Regions from separate parts of the Streptomyces antibioticus genome, predicted to be linked through region 2. Evidence: riboswitches for the same ligand, from Rfam matches in the RefSeq annotation. Region 2 holds a riboswitch; each other region holds the start of a gene.

Evidence for each region. Region 2 has a riboswitch for cobalamin ahead of AFM16_RS30400 (energy-coupling factor ABC transporter permease). Riboswitches for the same ligand answer to the same signal wherever they lie in the genome.
Region 1: another riboswitch for cobalamin. It lies ahead of AFM16_RS37440 (CoA-acylating methylmalonate-semialdehyde dehydrogenase); the one in region 2 lies ahead of AFM16_RS30400 (energy-coupling factor ABC transporter permease).
Region 3: another riboswitch for cobalamin. It lies ahead of metE (5-methyltetrahydropteroyltriglutamate--homocysteine S-methyltransferase); the one in region 2 lies ahead of AFM16_RS30400 (energy-coupling factor ABC transporter permease).
Region 4: another riboswitch for cobalamin. It lies ahead of AFM16_RS09650 (cobalamin biosynthesis protein); the one in region 2 lies ahead of AFM16_RS30400 (energy-coupling factor ABC transporter permease).

What each region holds. Positions count from the first base shown of each region.
Region 1 is NZ_CM007717.1:8,322,970-8,330,766, forward strand. It holds gene AFM16_RS37415 (prenyltransferase/squalene oxidase repeat-containing protein) at 1-787, shown strand, start outside; gene AFM16_RS37420 (hypothetical protein) at 784-1,689, shown strand; gene AFM16_RS37425 (energy-coupling factor transporter transmembrane component T) at 1,722-2,852, shown strand; gene AFM16_RS37430 (ABC transporter ATP-binding protein) at 2,849-4,456, shown strand; gene AFM16_RS37435 (ECF transporter S component) at 4,498-5,268, shown strand; cobalamin riboswitch at 5,332-5,505, shown strand; gene AFM16_RS37440 (CoA-acylating methylmalonate-semialdehyde dehydrogenase) at 5,729-7,252, shown strand; gene AFM16_RS37445 (acyl-CoA dehydrogenase family protein) at 7,258-7,797, shown strand, end outside.
Region 2 is NZ_CM007717.1:6,701,070-6,708,866, reverse strand. It holds gene AFM16_RS30410 (winged helix DNA-binding domain-containing protein) at 87-1,193, opposite strand; gene AFM16_RS30405 (superoxide dismutase) at 1,355-1,996, opposite strand; cobalamin riboswitch at 2,214-2,395, shown strand; gene AFM16_RS30400 (energy-coupling factor ABC transporter permease) at 2,426-3,157, shown strand; gene AFM16_RS30395 (energy-coupling factor ABC transporter substrate-binding protein) at 3,154-3,549, shown strand; gene cbiQ (cobalt ECF transporter T component CbiQ) at 3,554-4,303, shown strand; gene AFM16_RS30385 (ATP-binding cassette domain-containing protein) at 4,300-5,145, shown strand; gene AFM16_RS30380 (hypothetical protein) at 5,155-5,661, opposite strand; gene AFM16_RS30375 (family 43 glycosylhydrolase) at 5,848-7,302, shown strand; gene AFM16_RS30370 (SRPBCC family protein) at 7,398-7,797, shown strand, end outside.
Region 3 is NZ_CM007717.1:7,744,336-7,752,132, reverse strand. It holds gene AFM16_RS35010 (siderophore-interacting protein) at 1-179, shown strand, start outside; gene AFM16_RS35005 (GNAT family N-acetyltransferase) at 698-1,414, opposite strand; gene AFM16_RS35000 (MSMEG_1061 family FMN-dependent PPOX-type flavoprotein) at 1,431-1,973, opposite strand; gene AFM16_RS34995 (FdhF/YdeP family oxidoreductase) at 2,068-4,437, shown strand; gene bla (class A beta-lactamase) at 4,452-5,435, opposite strand; cobalamin riboswitch at 5,562-5,786, shown strand; gene metE (5-methyltetrahydropteroyltriglutamate--homocysteine S-methyltransferase) at 5,940-7,797, shown strand, end outside.
Region 4 is NZ_CM007717.1:2,160,995-2,168,791, reverse strand. It holds gene AFM16_RS09670 (cobyrinic acid a,c-diamide synthase CobB) at 1-644, opposite strand, end outside; gene cobO (cob(I)yrinic acid a,c-diamide adenosyltransferase) at 649-1,248, opposite strand; gene AFM16_RS09660 (putative cobaltochelatase) at 1,248-3,323, opposite strand; gene AFM16_RS09655 (cobyric acid synthase) at 3,422-4,933, opposite strand; gene AFM16_RS09650 (cobalamin biosynthesis protein) at 4,930-5,880, opposite strand; cobalamin riboswitch at 5,982-6,121, opposite strand; gene AFM16_RS09645 (hypothetical protein) at 6,269-6,490, opposite strand; gene AFM16_RS09640 (inorganic phosphate transporter) at 6,537-7,797, opposite strand, start outside.

The DNA.
Region 1 (7,797 bases), 1.6 Mb from region 2:
CACCGCCCCCGACCGCTCCTGCGCCGCCAAGGGCGCCTACACCTACGCCCCGTCGGTGTTCGCCCAGTCCCTGGCGGTGATCGCGCAGGTGCGCGCCGGTGAGAAGGCGCAGGAGCCGATCGCGTATCTGGAGAGCCTCCAGCAGGACAGCGGCGCCTGGCCCAGCCTGATCCCCGCCACCAACGACTCCGACGTCGACTCCACCGCCATCGCGGCCATGGCCCTCGACCTGGTCGGCGGCGACGAGGCGGAGCGGGCCGTCGGCAAGGCGCTCGCGTGGATCGCGTCCCGGCAACTGCCCGACGGCGGCTTCCCGGGAGCCGCGGGCAACTCCGTCAACTCGGCCGCGCTCGCGGTGCAGGGCCTGTCCCTGGACGCGGAGAAGTACGCCGACGAGATCGCCGACGCCCGCACGTTCCTCGCCTCGCAGCAGAACGGCGACGGCGGTTTCCGGGTCGCGAAGGAAGGCCAGGACGGCTCCGACCTGCGCGCCTCCACCCAGGCGGTCGGCGGCGCGACCGGCATCAGCTTCGGCACGCTCGAACGCAGCCTGGCCGGCACCTCACCGCAGCCCACGCCGAGCCCGAGCGGTACGGTCCCGCAGATCGTCACGCCCGGCGGCGACACCGAGGGGTCCTCCGTGGCTGGCGGCGGAGGCGGCGGGGCCCTGGCCTCCACCGGCGTCCGGGCCGGCCTCCTGGCCGCGATCGCCCTTCTGCTGGTGGGCGCGGGCTGGCGCACGGCGGTCGTCGCCCGCCGGCGCGCGGAGAGCGGAGCCGGACGATGACCGTACGACTCCCGCGGGCCGCGGCGGCGCTCGGGCTGACGGCCGCCGCCCTCGGCGCGACGGCCGGCCCCGCCGAGGCCGACCCGCAGCCCATGGGCCGGTGCACCACCACCTCCGGGGTCGTGCTCGCCGTCGACTTCAGCCACTGGGGCGGCCCGGTCTACCGCTCCTGCGGCACCACCCCCACCACCGGCTACGAGCTGCTCAACCAGGGCGGCTGGCGCACCACCGGCACCGGACACGACGGCCCCGCCTTCATCTGCCGCATCGGCTACAGCGGGCACCGGGGCGGCAAGCAGTACCCGACCCCCGCCCAGGACGACTGCGTCCTCACCCCGCCCGCCTCCGCCTACTGGTCGTACTGGCACGCCGACCCGGGCGCCCGGGACTGGAGCTACAGCCAGCTCGGCGCCATGCTCTACCGGCCCAAGCCCGGCAGCGTCGACCTGTGGATCTTCGGCGGCACCGACATCGAGGGCACCCGGGGCCGCCCCACGGTCACCCCCGACCAACTGCGCGCCCACAACACCCGCCCGCAGGGCGACACCGCCAAGCCCGCCTCCACCGCCAAAGCGCCCCCGCCGCCGCCCGGCGTCGACACCGGCCCCGCCCCGCAGCCGCGGACCAGCACGCCGACGACCGCCGCACCGGAGAAGAAGCCGAAGAAGACCGGGCCCAGCGCCACCCCTTCACCGACACCGAGCCCGTCCGCCGCCCCGTCGACGTCCTCACCCGCGGTGGCCGCGCCTCGTCCCGGCCCCGGCGTCGTGGACGCCGCGCCCGCCGCCGACGCGCGGCACGACGCCGGGTCGATCACCCCGGTCGTCACCGGCGCCGCCCTCGTCGCGCTGATCGGCGCCGCCGCGGCCTACGCGGCCCGCCGGCGTCGCCGTACCGAGTGACCGCGGTGGCCCGTACGACCGTGGAGGCGCCGATGTCCGGCCCCCGCCCGGCGCCGGACGCGGGCGGGCGACGGCTGCCGCGCCTCCTGCATCCGATGGCCTGGTGGGTGTGGGCGCTGGCCCTCGCCACCGCCGTCAGCCGCACGAACAACCCGCTGCTGCTGTTCCTCGTCCTCGCGGTCCTCGGCTACGTCGTCACCGCCCGCCGTACCGAGGCACCCTGGGCGCGCGGCTTCAAGTACTACCTGTACCTGGCCCTGACCGTCGTGGCGATCAGGGTGGTGTTCCGTGCCGTGTTCGCCACCGGCATCACACCCCGCGACCACTTCCTGTTCTCCCTCCCGCACCTCCCCACCCCCGACTGGTACGCGGGCATCCGGATCGGCGGGCCGGTCTCGCTGGAAGCGCTGCTGTCGGCGGCGACCGACGGACTGCGGCTGGCCTGCATGCTGTGCTGCATCGGCGCCGCCAACACCCTCGCCAACCCCAAACGGGCCCTGCGCGTCCTGCCCGGCGCCCTGTACGAACTCGGCGTCGCCGTCACCGTCGCCCTCAGTGTGGCCCCACAGCTTGTGCAGAGCGTGCAACGCGTGCTGCGCGCCCGGAAGTTGAGGGCAGGCAGGACCCGGGGCGCGCGGGCCCTGCGCGGCATCGCCGTCCCCGTCCTGGAGGACGCCCTGGAACGCTCGCTGCGCCTCGCCGCCGCCATGGACTCCCGCGGCTACGGCCGCGCGGGCCGCGCCACCCCCCGCTCCCGCCGGATCACCGGCGCGCTCATGCTGCTCGGCATGTGCGGCCTGTGCGCCGGCGCCTACGGGCTGCTGGACGCCACCGCGCCCGCCTTCCTCGGCCTGCCCGCCCTGGGCCTCGGCGCGCTGCTGTGCGTGGCGGGCCTGCGTCTCGGTGGCCGACGCGTCACCCGCACCGCCTACCGTCCCGACCCCTGGCGCCTGCCCGAGTGGGCCGTGGCGGGCAGCGGCGTCCTGGCCGCCGTCCTGCTCCTCACCCACCTCGGCTACGACCCCGCCCAGCTCAACCCCACCTTCTACCCGCTCACCTGGCCCCGACTGCCCCTCGTGCCGACCGCCGCGATCCTGCTCGCCGGCACCGCCGGATTCCTCGCGCCCCCGCCCAGCCCCACCCGGAGAGCCGACGCCCCGTGATCACCTTCGACCAGGTCACCGTGCACTACGAGGACGCGCCCGAACCCGCCCTGCGCGACGTCGACTTCACCGTGGAGGAGGGCGAACTCTGCCTCGTCGTCGGGCACACGGGCGTCGGCAAGTCGACGCTGCTCGGCGCGGTCAACGGACTCGTCCCGCACTTCACCGGCGGAACGCTGTACGGCCGGGTCACGGTCGACGGCCGTGACACCGCCCACCACCCGCCGCGCGAACTCGCCGATGTCGTGGGCGTGGTGGGGCAGGACCCGATCGACGGCTTCGTCACCGACACCGTCGAGGAGGAACTCGCCTACGCCATGGAGCAGTTGGCGATCCCGCCGGGAACCATGCGCAAACGTGTCGAGGAGACCCTCGACCTGCTCGGTCTCGCCGACCTGCGCCACCGCGCCCTGCACGAACTCTCCGGCGGCCAGCAGCAGCGCGTCGCCATCGGATCCGTCCTCACCGCCCACCCCCGCGTGCTCGTCCTCGACGAACCCACCTCCGCCCTCGACCCGACGGCCGCCGAGGAGGTCCTCGCCGCCGTCACCCGCCTCGTCCACGACCTCGGCGTCACCGTCCTGATGGCCGAGCACCGCCTCGAACGCGTCGTCCAGTACGCCGACCGCGTCATCCACCTCCCCGGCGACGGCCGCGCCCGCATCGGCCCGCCCGCCGACATCCTGCGGACGTCGGCCATCGCGCCGCCGATCGTCGAACTGGGCCGTGCCGCGGGCTGGTCGCCGCTGCCCCTGTCCGTCCGCGACGCCCGCCGCGCCGCCGCACCCCTGCGGACCGAACTCGCCGGCCGCACCCCGGACCCGGTCCGCCCGGCGCCCGCGGGGGAGCCCGCCCGGCTGCTGACGGCCCGCGGCATCACCGTCGCCTACCGCGGCGTGCCCGCCGTACGCGAGGTCGACCTGGAGCTGCGCTCCGGTGAGGTGACCGCGCTCATGGGCCGCAACGGTTCCGGAAAGTCCTCCCTCCTCTGGGCGCTGCAAGGCTCAGGACCGCGCCGCGCCGGAACGGTGAAGGTCGCCGGCGGACCCGACCCGCACGACGTGCCCGCCGCACGCGCCCGCCGACTGGTCGGCCTGGTCCCGCAGACGCCCGCCGACCTGCTCTACCTGGAGAGCGTCAAGCAGGAACTCGACCAGGCGGACGCCGAGTCGGGCACCACGGTCGGAGCACGTGACGTCCTGGACCGCATCGCGCCCGGCATCGACGACGCGACGCACCCCCGCGACCTGTCGGAAGGACAGAAACTCGCCCTCGTCCTCGCCATCCAGCTCTCCGCCGCGCCCCGGATCGTCCTCCTGGACGAGCCGACCCGCGGCCTGGACTACCGCGCCAAGACGGCGCTCATCAAGATCGTGGACACCCTCGCGGCGGACGGCGGATCGGTCGTCGTCTCCACCCACGACGTCGAGTTCGCCGCCCGCGCCGCCGACCGCGTGATCGTCATGGCCGAGGGGGACGTCGTGGCGGACGGCCCGACTACGGACGTCATCGTGGCCTCACCGGTGTTCGCACCCCAGACGGCGAAGATCCTCGCACCGCTGCCGTATCTGACCGTCGACCAGGTGAAGGCGGCCCGACCGTGAGGACCGCCGCCATCCGGCTGACCCCACGGGTCGCCGTCGTCATGACGATGGCGGCGTTCCTCGGCGTCGTCGCCTTCTTCTGGCCGTTCGTCGTCGCACCCGGCAAGTTCGGCTCGAACTACGCGCCGCCCGTCATCTTCGGTGTGCTCCTGGTGCTCGTCCTGTGCGTGGTGCTGTCGGAGATCGCCGAGGGCGGCATCGACTCCAAGGCCCTGGCCATGCTGGGCGTCCTGTCCGCGGTGAACGCCGCCCTGCGCCCCCTGGGAGCCGGCACGGCCGGCGTCGAGACCGTCTTCTTCGTCCTGGTCCTCGCCGGCCGCGTCTACGGACCCGGCTTCGGCTTCACCCTCGGCTGCACCTCGCTGTTCGCCTCGGCGCTCATCACCGGTGGCGTCGGGCCGTGGATGCCGTACCAGATGTTCGGGTGCGCGTTCGTCGGGATGCTCGTCGGATTCCTCCCCCGGGCGAGCGGCCGGCGCGAGGTGCTGATGCTGGCCGTCTACGGCTCCCTCTCCGGCTATCTCTTCGGCTTCCTGCTCAACCTCTCCTTCTGGCCCTTCTCTGTGGACCCCGGCAGCTCCGTCGCCTATCTGCCCGGCCTCCCCTTCACCGAGCAGTGGCAGCGCTACATCGCCTTCGACCTCGCCACGTCCCTCGGCTGGGACACCGGCCGGGCGGTCACCAACTTCGTGTGCGTCCTGCTGGCGGGCCCCGCGGTGCTGACCACCTTCCGCAGGGCCGCCCGCAAGGCCCGCTTCCGCGCCCCGGTGCGCTTCGCCGACCCCCGGACGGCGGAATCCGAACCCGGCTGACCAGCCACGTTCTCGTGGAGGGGCTCGCCGCACTGGATTTACTAGGATGTCCAACTATATAGTCGCGCGTACAAGGCCCGCGGTGCAGGGAAGCCGGTGCGATTCCGGCGCGGTCCCGCCACTGTGACCGGGAAGTACGCCGTCGAGCGGTACGCCACTGACGAGAAGGACGTCGGGAAGGCGGACGGCGCGCGCTGATCCGGGAGTCAGGATACCGGCCGCGGGACGTTCCGTGTTGTCCACGAGGATGGAGCTGACACGCATGGCACCGGTGCGCGCACCCGACCCCGGCAGGGCCCCACTGCCCCTGCCCGGCCCGCTCCCGCACGTCACCGTCAGGACCTGACGGCCCGTACGCCATACGCGATCTCGCGCAGCCCCCGCACCCGCCCGCCACCACGTCGGCATGCGGCGGCCTGCCGCGCCATCCCCGGATCCCTCCTGACGAGAGCAGGCAGTCATGGTCCGAGAGCACGAACGCGCCTCCGTGCGCGAGTTGACGCACTTCGTCGGCGGCAAGCACACCCCGGGCACCTCGGGGTCCTACGGGGAGGTGTACGACCCCAACACCGGGGAGGTCCAGGCGCTGGTGCCGCTGGCGAGCCGCGCCGAGACGGAAGCGGCGATCGCCGACGCCGTCAACGCCCAGCGGGAATGGGGCGAGTGGAACCCGCAGCGCCGCGCCCGCGTGCTCCTGCGGTTCCTCCAGCTCGTCGAGCAGGAAAGGGACCCGCTCGCCCGGCTGCTGTCGTCCGAGCACGGCAAGACGGTCGCCGACGCCCACGGCGACCTCCAACGCGGCCTGGAGGTCGTGGAGTTCGCCGCCGGAATCCCGCATCTGCTCAAGGGCGAGTTCACCGACAACGCCGGCACCGGCATCGACGTCCACTCGCTGCGCGCTCCCCTCGGGGTCGTCGCCGGGATCACGCCGTTCAACTTCCCCGCGATGATCCCCCTGTGGAAGGCGGCGCCCGCGCTCGCCTGCGGCAACGCCTTCGTCCTCAAGCCGTCCGAACGCGATCCGTCGGTCCCGCTCAGGCTCGCCGAACTCTTCCTGGAGGCGGGGCTGCCGCCCGGTGTCCTCAACGTCGTCAACGGCGGACGGGAGGCCGTCGACACCCTCCTCGACGACCCCCGGGTGGCCGCCCTCGGCTTCGTCGGTTCCACGCCCGTCGCCGCGCACGTCTACGCGACCGCCGCAGCCCACGGCAAGCGCGCCCAGTGCTTCGGCGGCGCCAAGAACCACATGATCGTGATGCCGGACGCCGACCTCGACCAGGCCGTGGACGCGCTGATCGGCGCGGGATACGGCTCGGCGGGGGAGCGCTGCATGGCGATCTCCGTGGCCGTCCCGGTTGGCGAGGAGACGGCCGACGCGCTCGTGGCCCGGCTGAAGGAGCGCATCGGCACCCTCCGCATCGGCCGCAGCGACGACCCGGCGGCGGACTTCGGCCCCCTGGTCGGCCCGGAGGCCGTCGAACGGGTCCGCTCCTACGTCGACCTCGGTGTCGAGGAGGGCGCCGAACTCGTGGTGGACGGCCGCGACTTCGTCCTGGCAGGCCATGAGAACGGCTTCTTCGCCGGCGCCTCCCTCTTCGACCGGGTCACCCCGGACATGCGCGTCTACCGGGAGGAGATCTTCGGACCCGTGCTGTCGGTCGTACGCGCCGCCGACTACGAGCAGGCCCTGCGGCTGCCCAGCGAACACCCCTACGGCAACGGCGTCGCGATCTTCACCCGGGACGGCGACACCGCCCGCGACTTCACCCGGCGGGTGAACACCGGCATGGTCGGCGTCAACGTGCCCATCCCGGTTCCGGTCGCCTACCACACCTTCGGCGGGTGGAAGCGATCCGGCTTCGGCGACCTCAACCAGCACGGCCCGGACGCCATCCGCTTCTACACCCGTACGAAGACGGTCACTTCGCGCTGGCCCGCCGGCCTGAGGGAAGGCGCGAGCTTCACGATCCCCACGATGGGATGAGCGACATGACCGGCACCCTGCTCACCGAGGACCAGCAGGCCCTCGTGGAGACCACGCTCGACTTCGCCCAGGACCATCTCGCCCCGTACGCCCTGGACTGGGACCGCGACAAACACTTCCCCGTGGACGTGCTGCGCAAGGCGGCCGGCCTCGGCCTCGGCGGCGTCTACGTCCGCGAGGAGTCCGGGGGCAGCGGCCTCACCCGATCCGACGGCGTCCTCGTGTTCGAGACCCTCGCCTCCGGCTGCCCCTCCATCGCGGGCTACCTCTCCATCCACAACATGGTCGCCTGGATGATCGACCGCTACGGCGACGCCGGCCAGCGCGAGCGTCGGCTGCCGCGCCTGTGCGCCATGGAGGATCTCGCCGCCTACTGCCTGACCGAGCCGGGCGCCGGCTCGGACGCGGCCGCCCTCACCACGCGGGCCTTCCGGGACGGCGACGGCTGGGTGCTGAACGGCGCGAAGCAGTTCATCTCCGGCGCCGGGGCCGCCCAGACGTACCTCGTCATGGCCCGCACCGGCGGTGCGGGCGCCGACGGGGTG
Region 2 (7,797 bases):
AACTCCTGAGCACCCCTCAGGTGAATGCCAGGGGGCGCTGCGAGCCTCCACGAGCGGCCCGCAGCGCCCCCTATCCACGTCCCGCGTCACCGCTCCACGACCGTCCCGAACCGCAGGTCACGGGGCTCCCCCGGGTGCAGCGCGGCCAGCATCCGCTCGGCCTCCCCGGCCACCTCCCGCCGCTGCCCCGCGGTGAGGCGCCCGAACGGTTCGACGACGAGCGCGTCCTCCTCCAGCCGCCACACGCCCGCGAGGAACCCGTCGACGAGCAGGGTGCGGTACGCCTGGTTGCCCCGCCAGGTGCGGCCCCGGTAGTCGGACGGGACGACGCGGGTGCGGTCGGCGTGGGAGAGCAGCAGGTTGTCGAACTCGGGCAGGAACCGGGGCGGGGCCGGGGTGTCCGGGTCCGGGCGGGGGGCGTCCGGGAGGTCGAACAGCTCGACGCCGTGCTCGTCGCGGAAGGTGACCAGGCGGGGCCGCAGCCGCTCGAAGGCGTCGCGCAGCCGGGTGAGCCCGGCCCAGGTCTGCATGTCCTTGACGGAGGCCGGTCCGAAGGCGGCGAGGTAGCGCGTCACGACGTCGTCCGGCGCCGGGGCGGGTTCGGCGGGCCGGCCGAGCCAGTGCTCGGCGGTCGTCAGCGCGACCTGTCCGCTGCGGTCCCACAGCCCGCGCGGGGTGACCTGGACGAGCGGGAGCCGGCAGCGGGCCGCGAGCCCCAGCGACTGCGGGTCGGCCTCGGGCCACCGCGCGGACAGCGCCTCGCGCAACTGCGCCATCGTGCGCGGCTCCTCCTCCACGAGGTCCCGGGCGAGCCCCGCGAGTTCGTCCAGGTCCACTCCGGCCAGCCCCTTGCGGAACGCGTTCAGCTCGCGGTCGCGGGCGGGCTGCACCAGCGGCCGCAGGGTGAGCGCGTCGTCGGCGGTGTGGGTGTGGATCGTGGAGCGCATGGTGACGATCCGGACCACCTGGCGGTCGGCCATCGGCGCGGACAGGTCCTCGGGACGGAATCCGGCGAGACGGGCCGCGAGCGCGTAGTACGGCGGCCTGACGTTCTGCGCCTGGAGCCCGAGCAGATGGGTGACGGCCTCCGTCGCCGCCAGCGCGGCGGGCCGCAGCAACAACTGCCGTTCGAGGGTCGCGCGGTTGAGTGCGCGGGCGTCGAGCACGGGGGCGGCGGGGGTCGGCTTCGTCATGGACGGGACGGTAGCGGGGATCGAGGACAGATGCTGTCCGCTGTGGGCGTCCGCATGGCACCGGGGTGCCGGACGAGTGCCTCGTAACGTCCTCGCCGCTGGGCGTTGACAAGGGCGGGGCGGCCCCGTGCCGATCGGGGCCGCCCCTCGGGGTGTGTCGGTCACGGGGTCAGGAGGAGGCTGTCGCCGCGTTCCTTGGCGGCCGTGTAACGCCGGGCCACGTCCTGCCAGTTGACGACCGCCCACATCGCGTCGATGAAGTCGACCTTCTGGTTCTTGTACTGGAGGTAGAAGGCGTGCTCCCACGCGTCGAAGACCAGGATCGGGGTGGAGCCCTGGCCGACGTTGCCCTGGTGGTCGTAGACCTGCTCGACGATGAGGTGGCCGGAGAGCGGCTCGTAGGCGAGGACGCCCCAGCCCGAACCCTGGGTGGTGGCCGACGCCTTGGTGAGCTGTGCCTTGAAGTTCGCGAAGGAGCCGAAGGATTCGGCGATCGCGTCCGCCAACTCGCCCACGCCGTCCGCCTCCAGCGGCTCGCCGCCGCCGTCGCCGGTCATGTTGTGCCAGTAGATGCTGTGCAGGATGTGCCCGGAGAGATGGAACGCCAGGTTCTTCTCCAGGCCGTTGATCGAACCCCAGGACTCCTTGTCCCGGGCCTCCGCGAGCTGCTCCAGGGTGTCGTTCGCGCCCTTGACGTACGCCGCGTGGTGCTTGTCGTGGTGCAGCTCGATGATCTCGGGGCTGATGACCGGGGCGAGCGCCGCGTAGTCGTACGGAAGCTCCGGGAGCGTGTAAACCGCCATGTCCAACGTCCTCCGACGTTATTGCGAATGGTATGCAAGTGCACGCTAACAGCAGAAGGGTGCCGGTGCTGATCAGCCGTAGGACCTAGGACCAGGGACGTGTCGCCGCGTGTCGCCGCCGTGCTCCGCGTGTGCGCTGGGTGTGCGCCGGTGTGTGAGCCGTCCCACGCCGCCTTCGCGCCCCCCGTTGTCGCTTGTCAGGGGCCTCGTACGGGCACTACTGTCACCACGCCTCGGTGAACGGGAAATCGGTGTGAAACCGGTGCGGCCCTCGCCACTGTGATCGGGAAGTCCGGCTCCGGCCCTCACGGGCAGCCACTGGGTCCTCGGACCCGGGAAGGCGGAGCACGGACGGTGGTACCCGTCAGCCAGGAGACCGGCCGGGGCGCGTCAACCATCCACGAGGTGCTGGAGAGGGTCTGCTGAACCATGCACATAGCCGAGGGTTTCCTCCCGCCGGCGCACGCCGTCGCCTGGGGCGTCGCGTCCGCACCATTTGTCGTCCACGGAGTCCGTTCACTCACCCGTGAGGTCAGGGAGAACCCCGAGAGCACCCTGCTGCTCGGCGCCTCCGGGGCCTTCACCTTCGTCCTCTCCGCCCTGAAACTGCCGTCCGTGACGGGGAGTTGCTCCCACCCCACCGGCACCGGCCTGGGCGCCATCCTGTTCCGGCCGCCGATCATGGCCGTCCTGGGCACCATCACCCTGCTGTTCCAGGCGCTGCTGCTCGCCCACGGCGGGCTCACCACGCTCGGCGCCAACGTCTTCTCCATGGCGATCGTCGGACCATGGGCCGGATACGCCGTCTACAAACTGCTGCGGCGCTTCGACGTGCCGCTGATGGTCGCGGTGTTCTTCGGCGCGTTCGCCGCCGACCTGTCCACCTACTGCGTGACCAGCGTGCAGTTGGCGCTGGCGTTCCCCGACCCGGGCAGCGGATTCCTGGGCGCGCTCGGCAAGTTCGGCTCCATCTTCGCCGTCACCCAGATCCCGCTGGCGGTCAGCGAGGGTCTGCTCACGGTGTTCGTGATGCGGCTGCTGGTGCAGTCGAGCAAGGGTGAACTGACCCGGCTCGGTGTGCTGGTGACCGGCGGCCGGAACCGGGGCGGAGCCGACAACGGCGCCTCCGCCGACGCCGGCACCGAGGCGGTGGCCCGATGAACCGCAACACGAAGATCAACGCCCTGCTGCTGCTCGTCGTGGCCGCGCTGGCCGTCCTGCCGCTGGCCCTCGGGCTCGGCGACCACAAGGAGGAGCCGTTCACGGGCGCCGACGCCGAGGCGGAGACGGCGATCACCGAGATCGAGCCGGACTACGAGCCATGGTTCTCCCCGCTCTACGAACCGCCGTCCGGCGAGATCGAGTCGGCGCTGTTCGCCGTCCAGGCGGCGCTGGGCGCCGGGGTCCTCGCCTACTACTTCGGCGTGCACCGGGGCCGGCGCCAGGGCGAGGAGCGGGCTCTGGCCCGCCAGGACGCCCCGGACACCGGCTCGGCCGCATCGGCCCCATCGGCCGAGAGCACCTCCGCCGGCCCCGCCGCCGAACGGGCCTGACCGGGTGCTGCCGATCGACGCGGCGGCGCACAGCAGTCGCTGGCGCCGCCGCCATCCCGTGGACAAGGCCGTGCTCGGGCTCGGCCTGACCGCTCTCGCCGTCTGTCTGCCGCCCTGGCCCGGCGCCGCGCTCGTCCTGGTGACCGCTCTCGCGGTGCTGCTGGGACCGGCCGGGGTGCCGGGCCGCCGGCTGTGGCGGGCCTACCGGGTGCCGCTCGGGTTCTGCGTCACCGGCGCGGTCACCCTGCTCGTCCAAGTGGGCGGCCCCGGCGGGCTCGTGGGCTGGGCGGACGGCGGTGCCGTACGCGCCGGGGAACTGCTGCTGCGCACCTCGGCCGCCTCGCTCGGCGTTCTGCTGTTCGCGTTCACCACACCGATGTCCGACCTGCTGCCGCGCCTGGTCAGGGCCGGGGTGCCCGCACCCGTCGTGGACGTGGCGCTGGTGACGTACCGGATGAGCTTCCTGCTGCTCGACTCGATGCGGCGGATCCGGGAGGCGCAGGCGGCGCGGCTCGGGCACACCAGCCGGGCCGCGGAGTGGCGGGCGCTGGCCGGGCTCGGCGCGACGGCGTTCGTCCGAGCCTTCGACCGGGCGGCGCGGCTCCAGGCCGGTCTCGCCGGGCGCGGCTACGACGGCACCCTGCGCGTCCTCGTGCCCGAGGCCCGGGTCTCCGTCCGTTTCACGGCGGCCAGTGTCGCGCTCCTCGCCGCGCTGGCCGCCCTCACCCTCGTCCTGGAAAGGCCGCCGACGTGAGCGAGCCCGTGCTGGTCGCCCTGCGGGGCGCCTCTTTCGCCTACGAGGACGGCCCTTCGGTGCTCGACGGGCTGGACTTCGAGATCCGCGCCGGACGCGCGCTCGCCCTGCTGGGGCGCAACGGCAGCGGCAAGACCACGCTGATGCGGCTGCTCAGCGGGGGACTTCGGCCGCACGCCGGCCAACTGAGCGTCGAGGGAAGCCCGGTGGGCTACGACCGCAAGGGGCTGACCCGGCTGCGGACGACGGTGCAGCTCGTGGTGCAGGACCCCGACGACCAGTTGTTCGCCGCATCCGTCGGCCAGGACGTGTCGTTCGGGCCGCTGAACCTCGGCCTGTCCGACACGGAGGTGCGGGCCCGCGTCGACGAGGCGCTCGCCGCCCTGGACATCACGGGCCTGGCCGAACGGCCCACCCATCTGCTGTCGTACGGGCAGCGCAAGCGGACGGCCATCGCGGGCGCCGTCGCGATGCGTCCGCGTGTGCTGATCCTGGACGAGCCGACCGCCGGGCTCGACCCCGACGGCCAGGAACGGCTGCTGGTCACCCTCGACGGGCTGCGCGCGTCCGGCACCACGGTGGTGATGGCCACCCATGACGTCGACCTCGCCCTGCGCTGGGCCGACGACGCGGCGCTGCTCACGCCGTCCGGCGCCCACACCGGCCCGGCGGCGGACATGCTGGCCCGCGCGGACCTGCTCGCACAGGCCGGGCTCCGACTGCCGTGGGGTGTCGCCGCCGCCGAACTGCTGCGCGCCCGGGGCATGTTGACGGACGGCACGCCCGGCCCGCGCACGGCGGAGGAACTGGCCGCGCTGGCCGCCGCGCCCACCGGGAGGTGACGGGCGTCCTCAGGGGGCGCCGGGTGCGGTGGCGTCGTTCATGCCCCGGAGCTGCTGGATGTCGCCGCCGACCTTCTCCCGGGCGGGCTCCAGCAGTTCGGGGCGTCCGCTGACCACCCAGCGCGGGCCGACCAGATAGGTGCCGCCGTAGATGCTCGCGGAGTCCAGCCAGGTCAGCTTGAACTTCTCCGCCGGGAAGGTCGTGATGAGGTAGTTCGCCTTCGCGGAGCGGCAGGTGCCCTCGCGGAGTTCGTCGGCCTCGGTGCGGATCGCGGGCTCGCAGCCGAGCAGACCGGCGATCACCTCGACCTTCGGCGGGGCGACCACCCCGGCGGCGGGCGTGGCGGAGAGCCGCGACGCGCCTTTGTCCTCCGCCGGCTTGGCGGCGTCCGCGCCCGCTCCGCACGCCGTGGCCAGCGGGAGCAGGGCCAGCCCGGCGACGAGCGCGGCGGCGCGCAGGGGGCGGGCGAGGGATCTGCTGCGGCCGGGGGGTGCGGGCTGCGACTGCTGTGGCACGTGCCTCTCCGTGTTCGAGTCTGCGACATGACGGCTGTCCAGTGGTACGGGCGGTGCGGGACGGTCGTTCACGAGCGTTGACGGGGTCATGCCCAGCCCCTATCTTCTGGCCGGGGTTGCGAACCTAGTTCGAAATTACGAACACACGATGCTGACCACACGACCATGCTGACCATGGGAGAGGCAATGTCGAGACCCGCACCCGCCCGCCTGTTACTGACCGTCCTCGTCACCCTCGCGGCCCTGCTCACCGGCGCACCCGCCACCCCCGCCCACGCCGCCGCACCCGAATCCCCCGCCGTGACCTACACCAACCCGATCGCCGCTCAACGCGCCGACCCGCACATCGTCAGACACACCGACGGCTACTACTACTTCACCGCCACGGTCCCCGCGTACGACCGCATCGTGCTGCGCCGGGCCACCACCCTCCAGGGGCTCTCGACCGCCCAGGAGGTGACCATCTGGACCAGGCACAGCAGCGGCGTCATGGGCGCTCACATCTGGGCGCCGGAGATCCACTTCATCGAGGGCAGGTGGTACGTGTACTTCGCGGCCGGCGCCACCGACGACGTATGGGCGATCCGGATGTACGTCCTGGAGGGCACCGGCGCCAACCCGCTGACCGCCGCCTGGACCGAGAAGGGGCAGATCAGGACCACGTGGGAGAGCTTCTCGCTCGACGCCACGACCTTCGTCGTGGGCGGAGTGCGCTATCTCGCGTGGGCGCAGCGCAATCCGGCCGAGGACAACAACACCAGCCTGTTCATCGCCCGGTTGGCCAACCCCTGGACGATCAGCGGGACTCCGGCGGAGATCTCGCAACCCACGCTGTCCTGGGAGACCGTGGGGTACAAGGTCAACGAGGGGCCCGCGCTGATCCAGCGCGGCGGCAAGGTCTTCCTGACCTACTCGGCGAGCGCCACCGACGCCAACTACTGCCTGGGCATGCTCACCGCGTCCGCGACGGCCGACCTCACCTCCCCCGCTTCCTGGACGAAGAGCACGTCGCCGGTGTTCAGGTCGAGCGAGGCGACCTCGCAGTACGGGCCGGGCCACAACTCGTTCACCGTGTCCGAGGACGGGACGTCGGACATCCTCGTCTACCACGACCGCGGTTACCGGGAGATCAGCGGCGATCCGCTGAACGACCCCAACCGCCGCACCCGGGTGCAGAAGGTGTACTGGAAGGCCGACGGCACCCCCGACTTCGGCATCCCGGTCGCCGACGGGGTCACCCCGCAGCGCTTCTCGTCCGCCAACCACCCCGACCGCTTCGTCCGGCACTGGGAGTTCCGCGCCAGGATCGAGGCGGGTGTCAGCCCGCTCGCGGACTCGCAGTTCCGCGTGGTGACCGGGCTGGCCGGCACGGGCACGGTGTCGCTGGAGTCCGCCAACTACCCCGGCCACTACCTGCGGCACCGGAACTTCGAGGTGTGGCTGGAGCGGAACGACGGCACGGCCGCCTTCGCCGCCGACGCGGCCTTCCACCGCCGGACGGGCCTCGCGGACACGACGGGCGTCTCCTTCGAGTCGTACAACTACCCGGGCCGGTACGTCCGTCACCACGACCACTTCCTGTACGTACAGACGCCGGGCACGGCGACCGACCGGGCGGACGCCACCTTCCACACGCAGTGAGCGACCCGGCCGCGAGGGGCCGTAGGACTGCGCCAACTGTGTGAGGCGAGGGGGAACCGTCCGCCCCGCGCCGTGAACTCCCTACGATCACAGGTGTGGTCACCTTCCAGCTCGAACGCACGGTCCCGCTCCCCCTGGAGGAGGCGTGGCGCCGGCTCACCGAGTGGCACCGGCACGGCGATGTGGTCCCGCTGACGCGCGTCACCGTCGTCACTCCGCCGCCGACCCGCGAGGGCACGGTGTTCGTCGCCCGCACGGGCGTCGGACCGCTCGCCGTCGACGACCGGATGGAGGTCACCGTGTGGTGTCCGCCCGTGGGGGACGAACCCGGGCTGTGCCGGCTGGAGAAGCGCGGCCGGATCGTCAGGGGCTGGGCCGAGATCGAGGTGCGGCCCGGTCCCGGCGGCCGGGCCCGGGTGATCTGGCGGGAGGAACTGCGGGTGCGTCCGCTGCCGTCCGCCGCCGATCCTTTGCTGGGCTCGGCCTCCCGGCGGA
Region 3 (7,797 bases), 1.0 Mb from region 2:
CCGCCGCCCTGGCCGAACTCCGCCGCCTCACCCATGCCGACCCGGCCGGATACGCCTTCGTGGTCGGCGAATCCACCCTCGCCACGGAGGGCCGCCGCCACCTCCACCGAGCGGGCCTCCCGAAGAACCGGATCACGTTCTCGGGCTTCTGGCGCCACGAGGCGTCGGAGGCGGCGTGACGGGCTGCGGCACGGGCGCCGCACGGGGCCGATCGCCCGCCGGGCGCTCGGGGCCGGGTGCGTGTGCGTGTACCAGATCGTCACGACACCGGTAGGCCGGGCGCACCGTACGGCCACCGGGTCGCCAGGGAAGGACGGGGGCTGTGAACGGCGTCGGGTGGCCCCGAACGGCAGACCCACTACCGGCGCCGGACCGCGACGGCGCGAGCCCCTCACGGCGGGGAAACGGCCACCGGGCCGACCGGGAGCGGCGGGGGCTGTGAACGGCGTCGCGTCGACCCCGAACTGCGGGGCCTGTGGCCGGCGTTGAGTCACTTGGGAACGGCGGGGCCGTTGCCGGCGCCGGACCGCGACGGCGCGAGCCCCTCACGGCGGGGGAACGGCCGCCGGGTCGCCCGGGAACGGCGACGGCTGTGAACGGCGTCGCGTCGACCCCGAACTGCGCGGCCTGTGGCCGGAGTTGAGTCGCCCGGAAACGGCGGGGCTGTGAACGGTGTCGGTAGGGCCGTCTGCGCCGACTAGGCGATCTCGACGCTCAGTTGGAAGCCCAGTTCCGCGAAGCCCAGGGAGGCGGCGACCCGTCGGGAGGCGGCGCGTCGTGCCCGCCACTGCGGCAGCAGCCCGGCGGCGAGGGCGTGGGCGACCGCCGCCGAGCCCGTCACCCGCGCCAGCCCTCGCCCCCGCGCCGCGGGCGCGGTCAGGACGCAGACATGAGCCGCCCGGCCGGGCCAGGTCCGGTAACCGGCGGCGGCCACCACCTGCCCGTGCTCACGGATCACGAACGCAGGCGACGTGATGTCGCCCAGCGCCGCCTCACCGGCGTCCTCGTCGCCCGCCGACTCCTCCAGCCTCAGCAACTCCGGGTGACCGCACGGGACTTGCCCCATCGACAGCGCGCCCGGCTCCACCGGAAGGAAACCCTCGCGGGCCACGTACGCCAGCGCCGCCGGGCCGAGCCTCCTCGCGCCGGGCAGTACATCCCCGACGGCGGTGGGATCCGCGACGGCCGCCACCGGGAGTCGCGCCAGCCCCTCATGAACGATCGCCGCGGTGCGCTCGGTCGGCGCGGTCACGATCGCCGATCCGCCCAGGGCCACCACCCCGACCCAGCCGGCCGGGCACAGCCCCGATTCCGGGGAGACCGCCACCTCCGCACCGCCTGCCTGCGGGAACGACACCGGCACCCGGGCCAGGCCCTCCCACAGCCCACGCGCTCTGACCAGCAACGCATCCATCAGCCTGGTCCCCCGATCACTCCCCCGGCCACGACGCGGGGTCCCACAGGGACGCGCGGCGCAGCGACTGCGGGCAGTGCAGGAAGATCTCGTCGATCTCCAGGAGCACCGCGAGCTGCGGGCGGCGGCCGCGGTCGGCGAGGGCGTCGAAGAAGGGGGCGTCCGTCAGGATGCGGGCCCGGCCGTTGACGCGGAGTACTTCCTTGCCGCCGGGGACGAGGTAGAGCAGGCCCGCGTGCGGGTTCTCCAGGATGTTGTGGAGGCTGTCGGCCCTGCGATTGCCCGGCCGGTCCGGCAGGGCGAGCGTCGAGGGGCCGACGACGTGCGTGAAGCCGGGCCCGTCGCCGCGCGGCGAGACGTCGCAGTTGCCGCGGCTGTCGGAGGTCGCGAGGAGACAGAACGGCGAGCGGGCGACGATGTCCCGGTCGGCGTCGGTGAGATGCCGGTGCACCTTGTCGATCACGATGGGGTGCGGCTCCCCCAGCAGTTCGCGCAGTTCCGCCGCCGAGCCCAGTTCGACGTATCCGTTCGCCGGTGACAGCGCCGCCGTATCGATCATCTGGGACAAGCCGACTCCCGGGAGAACTGAAAGGAATACCAGCACACTATCCGATCTTAGGTTCGCCTAACCTAAGCGCGACCGCCGGTGCGACATGGCGGGACCGGACCCCCCCGGCATAGCCTGGGACGACGGCGACGAAGGGGTGAGCGCGGTGAACGCCTCCGACCAGGGCCGGCAGCGGCGGGGACCCCAGGTGGGTCCGACCCCCGCGGGCGAGCCGGACTTCCATCCGTACCACCACCCGGCCGCGGGCTGGGGGGCCGCGAAGAGCGTGAGCAAGGTCCTGGTGCGCGAGCACGCCCTGCTCGACGGCCCCCGCGCGATCATGCGGATGAACCACGAGGGCGACGGCTTCGACTGTCCCGGCTGCGCCTGGCCGGACGACACCAAGGGGCTGCACCTCGACATCTGCGAGAACGGCATCAAACACGTCACGTGGGAGATGACCGGCAAGCGGGTCGACCGGACGTTCTTCGCCGAGCACTCCGTCACGGAGCTGTCCGGCTGGAGCGACTTCGCCCTGGAGGACCAGGGCCGGCTGACCGAACCGATGGTCTACGACCCGGAGTCGGACCACTACGTCCCGACCACCTGGCACGACGCGTTCGAACTGGTCGGCCGCACCCTGCGCTCGCTCGACGACCCGAACCAGGCGTCCTTCTACACCTCGGGCCGCCTCGGCAACGAGGCCACCTTCCTCTACCAGTTGATGGTCCGCGAACTCGGCACGAACAACCTGCCGGACTGCTCCAACATGTGCCACGAGGCGAGCGGCCGCGCTCTCGACGCGTCCCTGGGCACCGGAAAGGGCACCGTCGACCTCAAGGACTGGGAGAGCACGGACGCGTTGTTCATCATGGGCGTCAACGCGGCCTCGAACGCGCCCAGGATGCTCACCGCGCTCGCCGAGGCGTACCACCGGGGCGCCCAGATCGTGCACATCAACCCCCTGGTGGAGGCGGCCGCCACCCGCACGATCGTGCCGCACGACTTCCTGGACATGGCCCTGTTCAAGACGACGAGGACGAGCACGTTCAACATCCAGCCGCGCATCGGCGGCGACATGGCCCTGCTGCGCGGCATGGCCAAGGCAGTCCTCGAACAGGCGAAGACCGATCCGAAGGCGCTGGACCAGGAGTTCATCGAGCGGCACACGGCGTACTTCGACGCCTACCGGACGGTGTGCGAGGACACCTCCTGGGAGGAGATCGAACGGCAGTCCGGCGTCAGCCGGGCGGACATCCTGCACGCGGCGCAGGTGTACCGGGAGGCCGACCGCAGCATCATCAGCTGGTGCCTGGGCGTCAGCCAGCACGAGCACGGCGTCGACACCGTACGCGAGATCGTCAACCTCCTTCTGCTGCGCGGCAATCTGGGCCGCGAGGGCGCGGGACCCTCCCCGGTGCGCGGGCACAGCAACGTCCAGGGCAACCGCACCTGCGGCATCGACCACCGGCCCGGTACGGAGTTCCTGGACCGGCTGGCCGAGGTGTGCGGGATCGACCCGCCGCGCAAGCACGGCCTCGACACCGTCAACACCATCCAGGCGATGCACCGCGGCGACGTGAAGGTGTTCGTCGGCATGGGCGGCAACTTCGCGCTCGCCGCGCCCGACACCCCGTACACCTATGAGGCGCTGCGCTCCTGCGAGTTGACCGCGCAGGTCAGCACCACGCTGAACCGCAGCCATCTGGTCCACGGCCGGCAGGCGGTCATCCTGCCGTGTCTGGGCCGGACCGAGAAGGACCACCAACGCGGCGGCATCCAGGCCACCTCGGTCGAGGACTCGATGAGCATGGTCCATCTGTCGGTGGGCATGAAGCGCCCCGCCTCCAAGCATCTGCTCTCCGAGCCCGCCATCATCGCCGGCATGGCCCGCGCCGCCCTCCCGGACAGCGGCACGCCCTGGGACTGGTACGTCGAGGACTACGACCGTATCCGCGACACCATGGCCCAGGTCCTGGACGGCTTCGAGGACTGCAACCGCCGGGTGCGGCTGCCGCTCGGCTTCCGTATCAAGCAGCCGGCGCGCGAACTGGTCTTCCGCACGCCGTCGGGCCTCGCCGAGTTCTCCGCGGCCCCGCTGCCCGACGTCGTCCCCGAACCCGGCACCCTCGCCCTGGGCACGATGCGCTCCCACGACCAGTGGAACACCACGATCTACTCCGACAACGACCGCTATCGGGGCGTCAAGAACCTCCGCACGCTCGTCTTCATGAACAAGGACGACATGCGGGACCGCGCCATCGCCGAGTTCGACCCGGTCGACATCGTCAGCACCGCCAAGGACGGCAGCGAACGCCGCCTCGACGGCTACCTGGCCATCCCGTACGACATCCCGCGGGGCTGCGCGGCCGGTTACATGCCGGAGATGAACGTGCTGTGCGCGATCAGCGACTACAGCGAGCAGAGCGACCAGCCGCTGATGAAGCACCTGAAGGTGACGATCACCCGGTCCTGACGGCCGGCCTGCTCTCAGGTCAGCGCGTCCGCCACCAGTGCGGCGGCCCGGGCAACGAGTTGATTGTCCGTGGGACCCTCGGGGGCGTACTTGGTCGACAGCACGGACAGCACGATCGGCGGCCGACCGGGGGGCCATACGACCCCCACGTCGTTGGCGACGCCGTACGCCGCGCCTCCCCCGGTCTTGTCCGCGAGCGTCCAGTCGGCGGGCAGACCGGCCCTGAAGCGGGCGGTGTTGGTGGTGTTGGCGACCAGCCAGCCCGTCAGCAGCTCACGGTCCGCGCGCGGCAGGACCCCGCCGAGCAGGAGCCGTGCGTAGGTCCTGCCGATGGCGCGGGGGCTGGTGATGTCGGTCCGGCGCCACGGTTCCGCCGTGTTCAGCTCGGGCTCCCACCGGTCGAGCCGGGTCGTCGGGTCGCCGAGCGAGCGGGCGAACCGGGTGATCGCGGTCGGTCCGCCCAGCTCGCGCAGGAGCAGATTGCCCGCGCCGTTGTCGCTGTGCGAGACGGTGGCGGCGCACAGTTCGGCGACGGTCATCCCGGCGGCCACGTTCTCGTCGGTGCCCGTGATCGGCGCGTACCCGGAGGCGGTGACGTACTCCTCGGTGTAGCGGATCCGGCGGGCGAGGTACTCCCCGTCGCGGTCGAGATCCCTTAACACGGCTGCCGCGGCGAGGGTCTTGAACACCGAGCACAGCGGGAACCGCTCGTTCGCGCGGTACGCCAGCGTCCGTCCGGTGGCCGTGTCGTGGGCGTAGACGCCGAGGCGGGCCGCGTACCGGCGTTCGAGGGCGTGGAAGCGCCGGCCGAGGCGTGTTCCGGCGGTCGTCGAGGCGTGCGCGGCGGTCGTGTCGGTCGTGTCGGTCGTGGAGGCTTGTGCGGAACCCGGCAGGGCGGTGGCGAGGGCCGCTCCGGCGCCGAGGGTGAGTGCCGCGCGGCGGCCGTGGCGTGCCATCGGGGCCGCCTGGGCCGCCGGGATCGGGTCGTTCCGGTCCATGGTGTCCGTCCTCGTGTCGTCGTGATCTTCCTGTCGTCGGGAGGGACGCCCGGGGCGGGTGGGTCGGTTTCGTCCGGTCGGGGGCACGCGGCGGCCGGGGGTTTCACGCGGACGACGGCACCGCGTAGGGTGGCCCGCGTAGCTGGTTCGCCCCGTCCGCCAGGCGGGAGCGTCGTAAGAGGGAACCCGGTGGGAATCCGGGACTGCCCCGCAGCGGTGAGTGGGAACGACCGCCGTCATACGCACTGGGCCCGACGAACAGGGTCTGGGAAGCGACGGCCAGTAGGTGACCTCCGACGGCCGGAGGACGCGCCCACGAGTCCGAAGACCTGCCAACTGCCCGTGCGTGAAGCACTCACGCGCGGACATCCCGGTGACCTCGAGGGCGGGTCGGCGCACACATCGTACGGACGGCCGTGGGCCGCTGCCGTACGGTCTGTCACCCCTTCGCGCTCTCGTCCCGTCGCCGGGATCTCAGGGATCAGTCTCGCGAAGGAGATCTCCGTGACCACCAAGCCCGCAGCCGCGGCAGCACGGGCCACCGTGTACGGCTACCCCCGTCAGGGGCAGAGCCGGGAACTGAAGAAGGCGATCGAGGGCCACTGGAAGGGCCGCGTCACCGCCGACTTCCTCCGGGAGACCGCCGCCGGACTCCGCCGGAGCAACTGGCGGCAGCTCGCCGCCGCCGGCGTCGACGAGGTCCCGACGGGGGACTTCTCGTACTACGACCACGTCCTCGACACGACCGTGATGGTGGGCGCGATCCCCGAACGGCACCGCGCCGCCGTCGAAGCGGACGCGCTGGGCGGCTACTTCGCGATGGCCCGCGGCACCCAGGACGTGGCGCCGCTGGAGATGACCAAGTGGTTCGACACCAACTACCACTATCTGGTGCCCGAGTTGGGCCCGGACACGGTCTTCACGGCCGACTCCGCCAAGCAGGTCGCCGAGTTGGAGGAGGCCCATGCCCTCGGGCTCACGGCCAGGCCGGTTCTCGTCGGTCCCGTCACCTATCTGCTGCTGTCGAAGCCCGCACCCGGTGTGCCGGCGGACTTCGACCCGCTGACCCTCCTGGACCGGCTGCTGCCCGTGTACGCCGAGGTCCTCGCCGATCTGCGTGCCGCCGGGGCCGGTTGGGTGCAGCTCGACGAACCGGCCCTGGTGCAGGACCGCACCCCGGCCGAACTCAACGCCGCGGCCCGCGCCTACCGCGACCTCGGCGCCCTCACCGACCGTCCGAAACTGCTCGTGGCCTCCTACTTCGACCGGCTCGGCGAGGCCCTGCCCGTGCTGGCCAAGGCCCCGGTGGAGGGGCTGGCGCTGGACTTCACCGAGCGGGCGGCCGCCAACCTGGACGCACTGGCCGCCGTCGGCGGGCTGCCCGGGAAGCGGCTGGTCGCCGGTGTGGTGAACGGCCGCAACATCTGGGTCAACGACCTCTCCGCGTCGCTCACCACGCTGGGTACGTTGCTCGGTCTGGCCGACCGGGTCGACGTGGCCGCGTCCTGCTCCCTGCTCCATGTGCCGCTCGACGCCGCCGCCGAGCGGGACATCGACCCGCAGATCCTGCGCTGGCTGGCCTTCGCCCGTCAGAAGACCGCGGAGGTCGTCACCCTCGCCAAGGGCCTCACCCGCGGCACCGGCGCCATCGCGGCCCAACTCGCCGCCAACAAGGTCGACTTGGCCTCCCGCGCAAACTCCCCGATCACCCGTGACCCGGCGGTCCGGGCCCGCGCCGAGGCCGTCACCGACGCGGACACCCGCCGCGCCCAGCCCTACCCCGAACGCGCCACGGCCCAACGCGCCCACCTGGGCCTGCCGTTGCTGCCGACCACCACCATCGGCTCCTTCCCGCAGACCGCCGAACTGCGCACCGCACGCGCCGATCTGCGCGCCGGACGCATCGACACGGGGGCCTACGAGGAGCGCATCAGGACGGAGATCCAGGAGGTGCTGGCCTTCCAGGAGAAGGCCGGTCTCGACGTCCTCGTGCACGGCGAGCCCGAACGCAACGACATGGTCCAGTACTTCGCCGAACAGCTCACCGGCTATCTGGCCACGCAGCACGGCTGGGTCCAGTCCTACGGCACCCGTTACGTCCGTCCGCCGATCCTCGCCGGGGACATTTCCCGCCCCGAGCCGATGACCGTGCGCTGGACGGCCTACGCCCAGTCCCTCGCCTCACGCCCCGTCAAGGGCATGCTCACCGGGCCGGTCACCATGCTCGCCTGGTCCTTCGTCCGCGACGACCAGCCCCTCGGCGATACCGCCCGGCAGGTCGCCCTCGCGCTGCGCGACGAGGTCAACGACCTCGAGACGGCCGGGACTTCGGTCATCCAGGTCGACGAGCCCGCCCTGCGCG
Region 4 (7,797 bases), 4.5 Mb from region 2:
ACCGCCGCCGCCCGCCGCTCGGCGACCGGCACCAGCCCCAGATGCCGGGACGGCGTGTCCACCTGCGGGGCCCGCCGCAGCACCCCGAACACCGGTACCCCGGCCTCGTCCAGCGCGTCCCGCAGCAGCTCCTCGTGCCGGTCCGAGGCGACCTTGTTCAGGATCACGCCCGCGAGCCGCGCCTGCGGATCCCAGGACGCGAAACCGTGCACCAGCGCCGCCACCGACCGCGACTGCGACGAGGCGTCCACCACCAGCACCACCGGCGCCCGCAGCAGCTTCGCCACATGCGCGGTGGACGCCAGCTCCCCCTGCCCCGCCGCCCCGTCGAACATCCCCATCACGCCCTCGACCACGGCGAGTTCGCACCCGGCCGCGCCGTGCGCGAACAGCGGGCCGATCAGCTCGGGCCCGCACAGATACGCGTCGAGATTGCGCCCCACCCGCCCGGTGGCGAGCGCGTGGTACCCGGGGTCGATGTAGTCGGGCCCGACCTTGTGCGGGGACACGGCGAGCCCCCGCGCGGCGAACGCGGCCATCAGCCCGGTGGCGACGGTCGTCTTGCCGCTGCCGGAGGACGGCGCGGCGACGACCAGCCGGGGCACGGAGGACGAGGAGGACGGAGAAGACGGGGCGGTCAGCACGGCGTCACCACTCGATGCCTCGCTGGCCCTTCTGCCCGGCGTCCATCGGGTGCTTGACCTTGGACATGTCGGTGACGAGGTCGGCGAGGTCGACGATCTGCCCGGGGGCGTTCCGCCCGGTGATCACCACGTGCTGGGTGCCGGGCCGGTCCCGCAGCACGGACACCACCTCGTCCGGGTCCACCCACCCCCAGTGCATCGGGTACGCGAACTCGTCGAGCACGTACAGCTTGTACGTCTCGGCCGCCAGGTCGCGCTTGACCTGCTCCCAGCCCTCGCGGGCCTTCTCCTCGTTGTCCATCTGGCCGTCGCGCTGCACCCACGACCAGCCCTCGCCCATCTTGTGCCAGTCGACGGTGCCGCCCTCGCCGCTGGCGCCCAGCACCCGCAGCGCGTTCTCCTCGCCGACCTTCCACTTCGCCGACTTGACGAACTGGAACACCCCGATCGGCCAGCCCTGGTTCCAGGCCCGCAGCGCGAGCCCGAACGCGGCGGTCGACTTGCCCTTGCCGATCCCCGTGTGCACCAACACCAGTGCACGGTTACGGCGCTGACGGGTCGTCAGCCCGTCGTCCGGCACGACACTCGGCTGTCCCTGCGGCACTACGCGGCCCTCCTCGAAGTCGAAGCAGACGGAGCCACGGAGGCTCCCTGTACGTTCCGGACCAGCCCGGCGATCGACTCCGCCCGCAGCTCGTCCAGTGTCACCGCCGTCCCGCCCAGCTCACCCGCGAGCCGCCCCGCGAGCCCGAGCCGCACCGGCCCCGACTCGCAGTCCACGACGACGGAGGCGACGCCCTCGGCGGCGAACAGCCGGGCCGCCCGCCCGGCGAGCGCGACCGGATCGGGACCGCCGGTCGCCCGCCCGTCGGTCACGACCACCAGCAGCGCCCGGCGCGCCGGATCCCGGAGCCGCTCCACCCGCAGCACGTCGTGCGCCCGCAGCAGCCCGGCGGCCAGCGGGGTGCGCCCCCCGGTGGGCAGCGACTCCAGCCGTACGGCGGCGGCGTCCACCGAGGACGTGGGCGGCAGCGCCACCTCGGCCGCCGACCCCCGGAAGGTCACCAGGCCCACCTTGTCCCGCCGTTGGTAGGCGTCCAGCAGCAGCGAGAGGACGGCGCCCTTCACGGCGCTCATCCGCTGCCGGGCCGCCATCGACCCGGAGGCGTCCACGGCGAACAGCACGAGGTTGCCCTCGCGCCCCTCCCGGGTCGCCTGCCGCAGATCGTCCCGGCGCACCACCAGGCCCCGCCCGGACCGCCCCCGCGCCCGCTGGTGCGGCGCGGCCGCCAGCACGGTCGCCGCCAGATGCAGCTTGGTCAGGGCACCCCGCGGCCGGCGCGCGCCGGTGGTGCGCCCGTGCTCGGTCCGCGCCCGCGAGCGCCGCCCGGCGGCACCCTCACCGATCCCGGGCACGCTGAGCACCTTCGTACGGAACGGTTCGGCGGCCCGTACGGCGGACCGCTCGCCAGAGCCCGCACCGGCACCGGGGGAGTCCTCGGGCTGCCCGCCCGCACCGGCCTCGGGCGGCGCCCCGGCGTCGGCCCCGGCCGCGTCGTCGGGCCCCCCGGCGTCCGGGGCCGGACCCCCGCCCCCGCCACCGTCGTCGGGCCCACCGGGATCCGTGTCGGGATCCGTGTCCGGGTCGGGCTCGGGATCCTCGTCGTCGCCCGCGAACTCCTCCAGCGTCCGGTCCAGCCGGTCCTCGTCGAGCCCCGGCGCGTCGAACGGATTGCGCCGGCGCCGGTGCGGCAGCGCGAGCAGCGCCGCCTGCCGCACGTCCTCGGCGAGCACGTCCGTGCGCCCGGCCCAGGCGGCCAGCGCGGTCGCCGTACGGGCCATCACGATGTCGGCGCGCATGCCGTCCACCTCGAAGGCGGCACAGGTCGCCGCGATCTGCCGCAGCGCCCCGTCGCCCAGCCGCACCGACGGCAGCAGCTCCCGCGCGGCCGTGATCCGCTCCCGTACGGCGGCCTCCTCGTCCGCCCACCGGGCCGAGAAACCGGCCGGATAGTCGTCGTAGGCCAGCCGGCGCCGCACGACCTCCACCCGCTGGTCGGGTTCGCGCGAGGCGGCCACCTCCACCGTCAGCCCGAACCGGTCGAGCAACTGCGGCCGCAGCTCGCCCTCTTCGGGGTTCATGGTCCCGACGAGCAGGAACCGGGCGGCGTGCCGTACGGAGACGCCCTCGCGCTCCACGTACGAGGCACCCATCGCCGCCGCGTCCAGCAGCAGGTCGACCAGATGGTCGTGGAGCAGGTTGACCTCGTCGACGTAGAGGATCCCGCGGTGCGCGTCGGCCAGCAGGCCCGGCTCGAACGCCTTCACGCCCTCGGCCAGCGCCCGTTCGATGTCCAGGGCGCCGACCAGCCGGTCCTCCGAGGCGCCCACCGGCAGCTCCACCATCCGCGCCGGACGGGTCTCGGACACCCCCGTCTCGTGCGGCCCGTCCGGGCAGCCGGGGTCGGGGGCGGCGGGGTCGCAGGAGAAGCGGCAGCCGGAGACCACGTCGAGGGCGGGCATCAGCGCCGAGAGCGCCCGCACGGCGGTGCTCTTCGCGGTGCCCTTCTCCCCGCGCACCAGCACCCCGCCGACCGCCGGTGACACGGCGTTCAGCAGCAGCGCGAGCCGCAGATCGTCCTGGCCGACGACGGCCGTGAATGGGAAGGGGGTGGTCACTGGTTCTCCTCCAGGTCGCCGGCCGGCTCCGGACGCGGGACGGGCGGACGGGACGGGCGGACGGGACGGCACGGTGTTCCCGTGGGACGGCACGGTGTTCACGCGGGCGCCCCCGGTGGCACGAAGGGAAGTCCCGGCGGCGCGCCCGACTCGACGAGCCGCCACAACGCGTCCGTGTCCGCGTGCTGTTCGATCAGATCGCCGAGCCGGTCGAGCTGTTCCTCGCGCAGCGCGGCGAAGGAGGTGTCGGCGGCCGGCACGAACCGGCGGCCCGCGGCGGCGGCCACCTCGCGCAGAAAGGCCCGCCGGAAGCCGTCCGACTCCAGCGAACCGTGCCAGTGCGTGCCCCACACCGAGCCCGCCCGGCACCCGTCGAGGAAGGGCTCCCCGCCGGTCACGGTGGCGACCCCGTGATGGATCTCGTACCCCTCGACCCGCTCGCCGAGGGCCTCGCCGACCGGCCGGGTGAGGGTCTTCTCCGGGGCGAACCGCACCCGGACCGGCAGCAGTCCGAGCCCGTCGACCCGCCCGCGGCGGCTCTCGACGTCGTCCTCGATGTGCTCGCCGAGGATCTGGAAGCCGCCGCAGATCCCGAGCACGGGCCGCCCCTCGGCCGCCCGCCGGGCGAGGGCGTCGGCGAGCCCGCGCTCGCGCAGCCACTCCAGCGCCCGCACGGTCCCCCGGGTGCCGGGGACGACGACGAGATCGGCGTCGGCCAGCTCCTCGGGCCGGTCCACGAACCGCACGACGACACCGGGCTCGGCGGCCAGCGCGTCCACGTCCGTGAAGTTGGACATCAGCGGGATCGCGCACACGGCGACCCGCAGCACGTCCTCGCCGACCGGCGGCGCGACGGTGGACTCGCGCACGGTGCCGCGCAGCGACACCCGCAGACCGTCCTCCTCGTCGATCCCGAGCCCGTGCCGGAAGGGCAGCACCCCGTAGGTGCGGCGCCCGGTGAGCCCGTGCAGCATGTCGAGCCCCGGCTCCAGCAGGCTGACGTCCCCGCGGAACTTGTTGACGAGGAACCCGGCCACCAGCTCCTGGTCCTCCGGCGACAGCAGCGCGACGGTGCCGAAGAAGGAGGCGAAGACGCCGCCGCGGTCGATGTCGCCGACCACCAGCACCGGCAGCCGGGCGCTGCGCGCGATGCCCATGTTCACGATGTCGGTGCGCCGCAGGTTGATCTCGGCGGGGCTGCCCGCCCCCTCGCAGATCACCGCGTCGTAGGTGCTGCGCAGCTCGGCCAGACAGTCGACGACCGTCCCGAGGAGCCGCTGCTGACGGCCCCCGTGGTAGCCGCGCGCGCTCATCTCGCCGACCGGCTTGCCGAGCAGCACGACCTGACTGCTGCGCTCCCCGCCGGGCTTGAGCAGCACCGGGTTCATCAGCGCGCTCGGCTCGATCCGGCACGCCTGCGCCTGCATGGCCTGGGCCCGCCCGATCTCGGCGCCCTCCTTCGTCACGAAGGAGTTCAGGGACATGTTCTGCGCCTTGAAGGGCGCGACCTTCACCCCCTGCCGCACCAGCCACCGGCAGATCCCGGCCGTGACGACGCTCTTGCCCGCGTCGGACGTGGTCCCGGCGACGAGCAGCCCCCCGCCCGTCATGACGCCCGCCCCCGCACCCGCGCGGCGGCGGCCCGCCCGGCGACGGTGACGCCGAGCGCGAGCAGCGCGACCCGGCGGGACAGCCGTACCGCCCGCTCGATGTCCTTGACCTCCACGGAACGCCCCTTCTGGTTCAGCACCGGCCGGTGTTCGACCCGGCCCCCGTACGACAGCGTCCCGCCGAGCCGCACCCCGAGCGCCCCCGCGAAGGACGCCTCCACGGGCCCGGCGTTGGGACTGGGATGCCGGTGGGCGTCGTCGCGCCAGGCCCGCACGGCCCCCCGCGGATCGTCCCCCGCGAGGACGGCGAGGACGGCGGTGAGCCGCGCCCCCGGCCAGCCGGCGAGGTCGTCCAGGCGCGCGGACGTCCACCCGAAGCGCAGATGGCGCGGTGAGCGGTGCCCGACCATGGCGTCCAGCGTGTTGACGGCCCGGAACCCGAGCAGCCCGGGCACCCCGGCGGCCGCCCCCCACACCAGGGCCCCGGTGACGGCGTCGGAGGTGTTCTCGGCGACGGACTCGACCACGGCGCGGACGATCCCGTCGGCGTCCAGGGCCTGCGGGTCGCGCCCGCACAGATGCGGCAGCCGGGCCCGCGCCGCGTCGACGTCCCCGGTCTCCAGGGCGTGGCCGACGGCCCGCGCCTCGCGCGCGAGGGAGGTGCCGCCGACGACGGCCCAGGTGGCGGCGGCGGTGAGGGCGACGGACCCGGCGGGGGAGGAGCGGACGGCGCGCGAGGCGGCGGCCCCGAGCGCTACGGCGCCCCCGGCGCACACCAGGGTGTGCAGGGCGCCCCAGCCCCGGTGGTCGCGCCACAGCACGCGCTCGACGGCACCGGCGGCCCGCCCGAATCCGGCGACCGGATGGCCCCGGCGGGGATCGCCGAGCAGCAGGTCGCCGAGGAGGCCGAGAGCGGCGCCGTACGCGTGGACGCGGTCGGCACGCACCGGCTCAGCCGGCCGTGCGGCCGGGCAGGGGCCTGGTGCGGTACCTCAACGACCGAGCGCGCATGGCGATATGTCCTCACTCAGGGTGTCCGCGCCCTGGTTCGACGAGACCGGCGGTGAGAGTTCCTGGCTCCCGGGGGTTACTACCCCGGTGACAGTGGCGGGACCGCGCCGGATTCGCACCGGCTTCCTCTTCTGCCGCCGTAGCTGGCCCCGGCAGTCCACCACGGGCCCCGAAGGGCCGTCAACTTGCCGTTGACCTGCGGGGGGAGAGTGTGCAGAACCCCACACCGCCCGTACGCGGACCGGGCCGCACACGAAGGCGCGCCCGGTCCGGGACCCCGGGAAGGGGCCGGACCGGGCGCACCCGGGGACGGTCGTCGTGGCCTCAGGCCACGATCAGCGAGATCCCGTAGGCCACCGCGGCCGTGCACGCCGCGAAGCAGGCGTACGCGCCGGTCAGGGCGAGGGTGGCGGAGCCGCCCTGCGCGGTGGCCCGTTCGCGGTGGGAGAGGGCCATGATGCCGAGGGTGAAGAGGCCCACGAGGGCCACGGTGACCACGAGGCTGACGCCGAAGACGGAGCCCAGGGCTGCCCAGTCGATCTTCATAGGGATGCTGTTCCTTCGCGTTCCTGCGTATCCGGGCGGATGGCGCTCAGGCCGTGGGGGCGGGCGAGGCCGCCGGCTCGGCCGCCGGGGAGGCGATCGTGGCGGTCAGGGTCTCGGAGACCGGCTCGGGCACCGTCTCGGTCATCGCGGCGGTGGGCGGCGGAGTCACCGCGGCGATGGCGGTGGTGACGACACCGGCCGGCTCGTCCGGATGGTCGTTGACGTTGGTGTGGTCGACGTGCTCGCGGCGGGAGATCTTCCAGATGGCGGCGCTGGAGGCGACCAGGAAGACCGCGACCACCGCCGTGCCCCAGGCGCCGAAGCCGGTGACGTACTCGGCGAGCGCGCCCACCAGGGCGGCGGCCGGGAGCGTGAGGCCCCAGGCGACGAACATCCGGGTCGCGGTGGACCAGCGGACCACCCCGCCCTTGCGGCCGAGGCCCGCGCCCATCACGGAACCGGAGACCGAGTGCGTGGTGGAGAGGGAGAAGCCCAGGTGGGAGGAGGCCAGGATGACCGTCGCGGCGCTGGTCTGGGCGGCGAAGCCCTGCTGCGGCTGGAGGTCGGTGAGGCCCTTGCCCATGGTGCGGATGATGCGCCAGCCGCCGAGGTAGGTGCCGAGCGCGATGGCCAGACCGGCGGTGAGGATGACCCACAGCGGCGGGTCGGAGTCGGGGGCGACGGCACCGCCGGCCACCAGGGCCAGGGTGATGATGCCCATCGTCTTCTGGGCGTCGTTGGTGCCGTGGGCCAGGGAGACCAGGCCCGCGGAGGCGATCTGGCCGGCGCGGTAGCCCTTCTCGGCGGCCTTGCCGTCGGCCTTCCTGCCCAGGCGGTAGGAGAGCCGGGTGGCGAGCATCGCCGCGACGCCCGCGACCAGCGGGGCCGCGATCGCCGGGATCAGGACCTTGGTGACCAGGACGTCACCGTGGACCGCGCCCATGTCGGCGGAGGCGATGGTGGCGCCGATCAGACCGCCCATGAGGGCGTGGGAGGAGCTGGAGGGCAGGCCCACCAGCCAGGTCAGCAGGTTCCAGAGGATCGCGCCGACCAGGGCGGCGAAGATGACCTCGGGACGGATGCCGGTCTCGTCGACGAGACCCTTGGAGATCGTGTTGGCGACCTCCACGGAGAGGAAAGCGCCCACAAGGTTCAGCACGGCGGACATGGCCACCGCGACCTTGGGCTTGAGCGCACCGGTCGAGATGGTGGTGGCCATCGCGTTGGCGGTGTCGTGAAAACCATTCGTGAAATCGAACGCGAGTGCGGTGACCACCACAATCGCGAGGATCAGCGAGAAGTTTTCC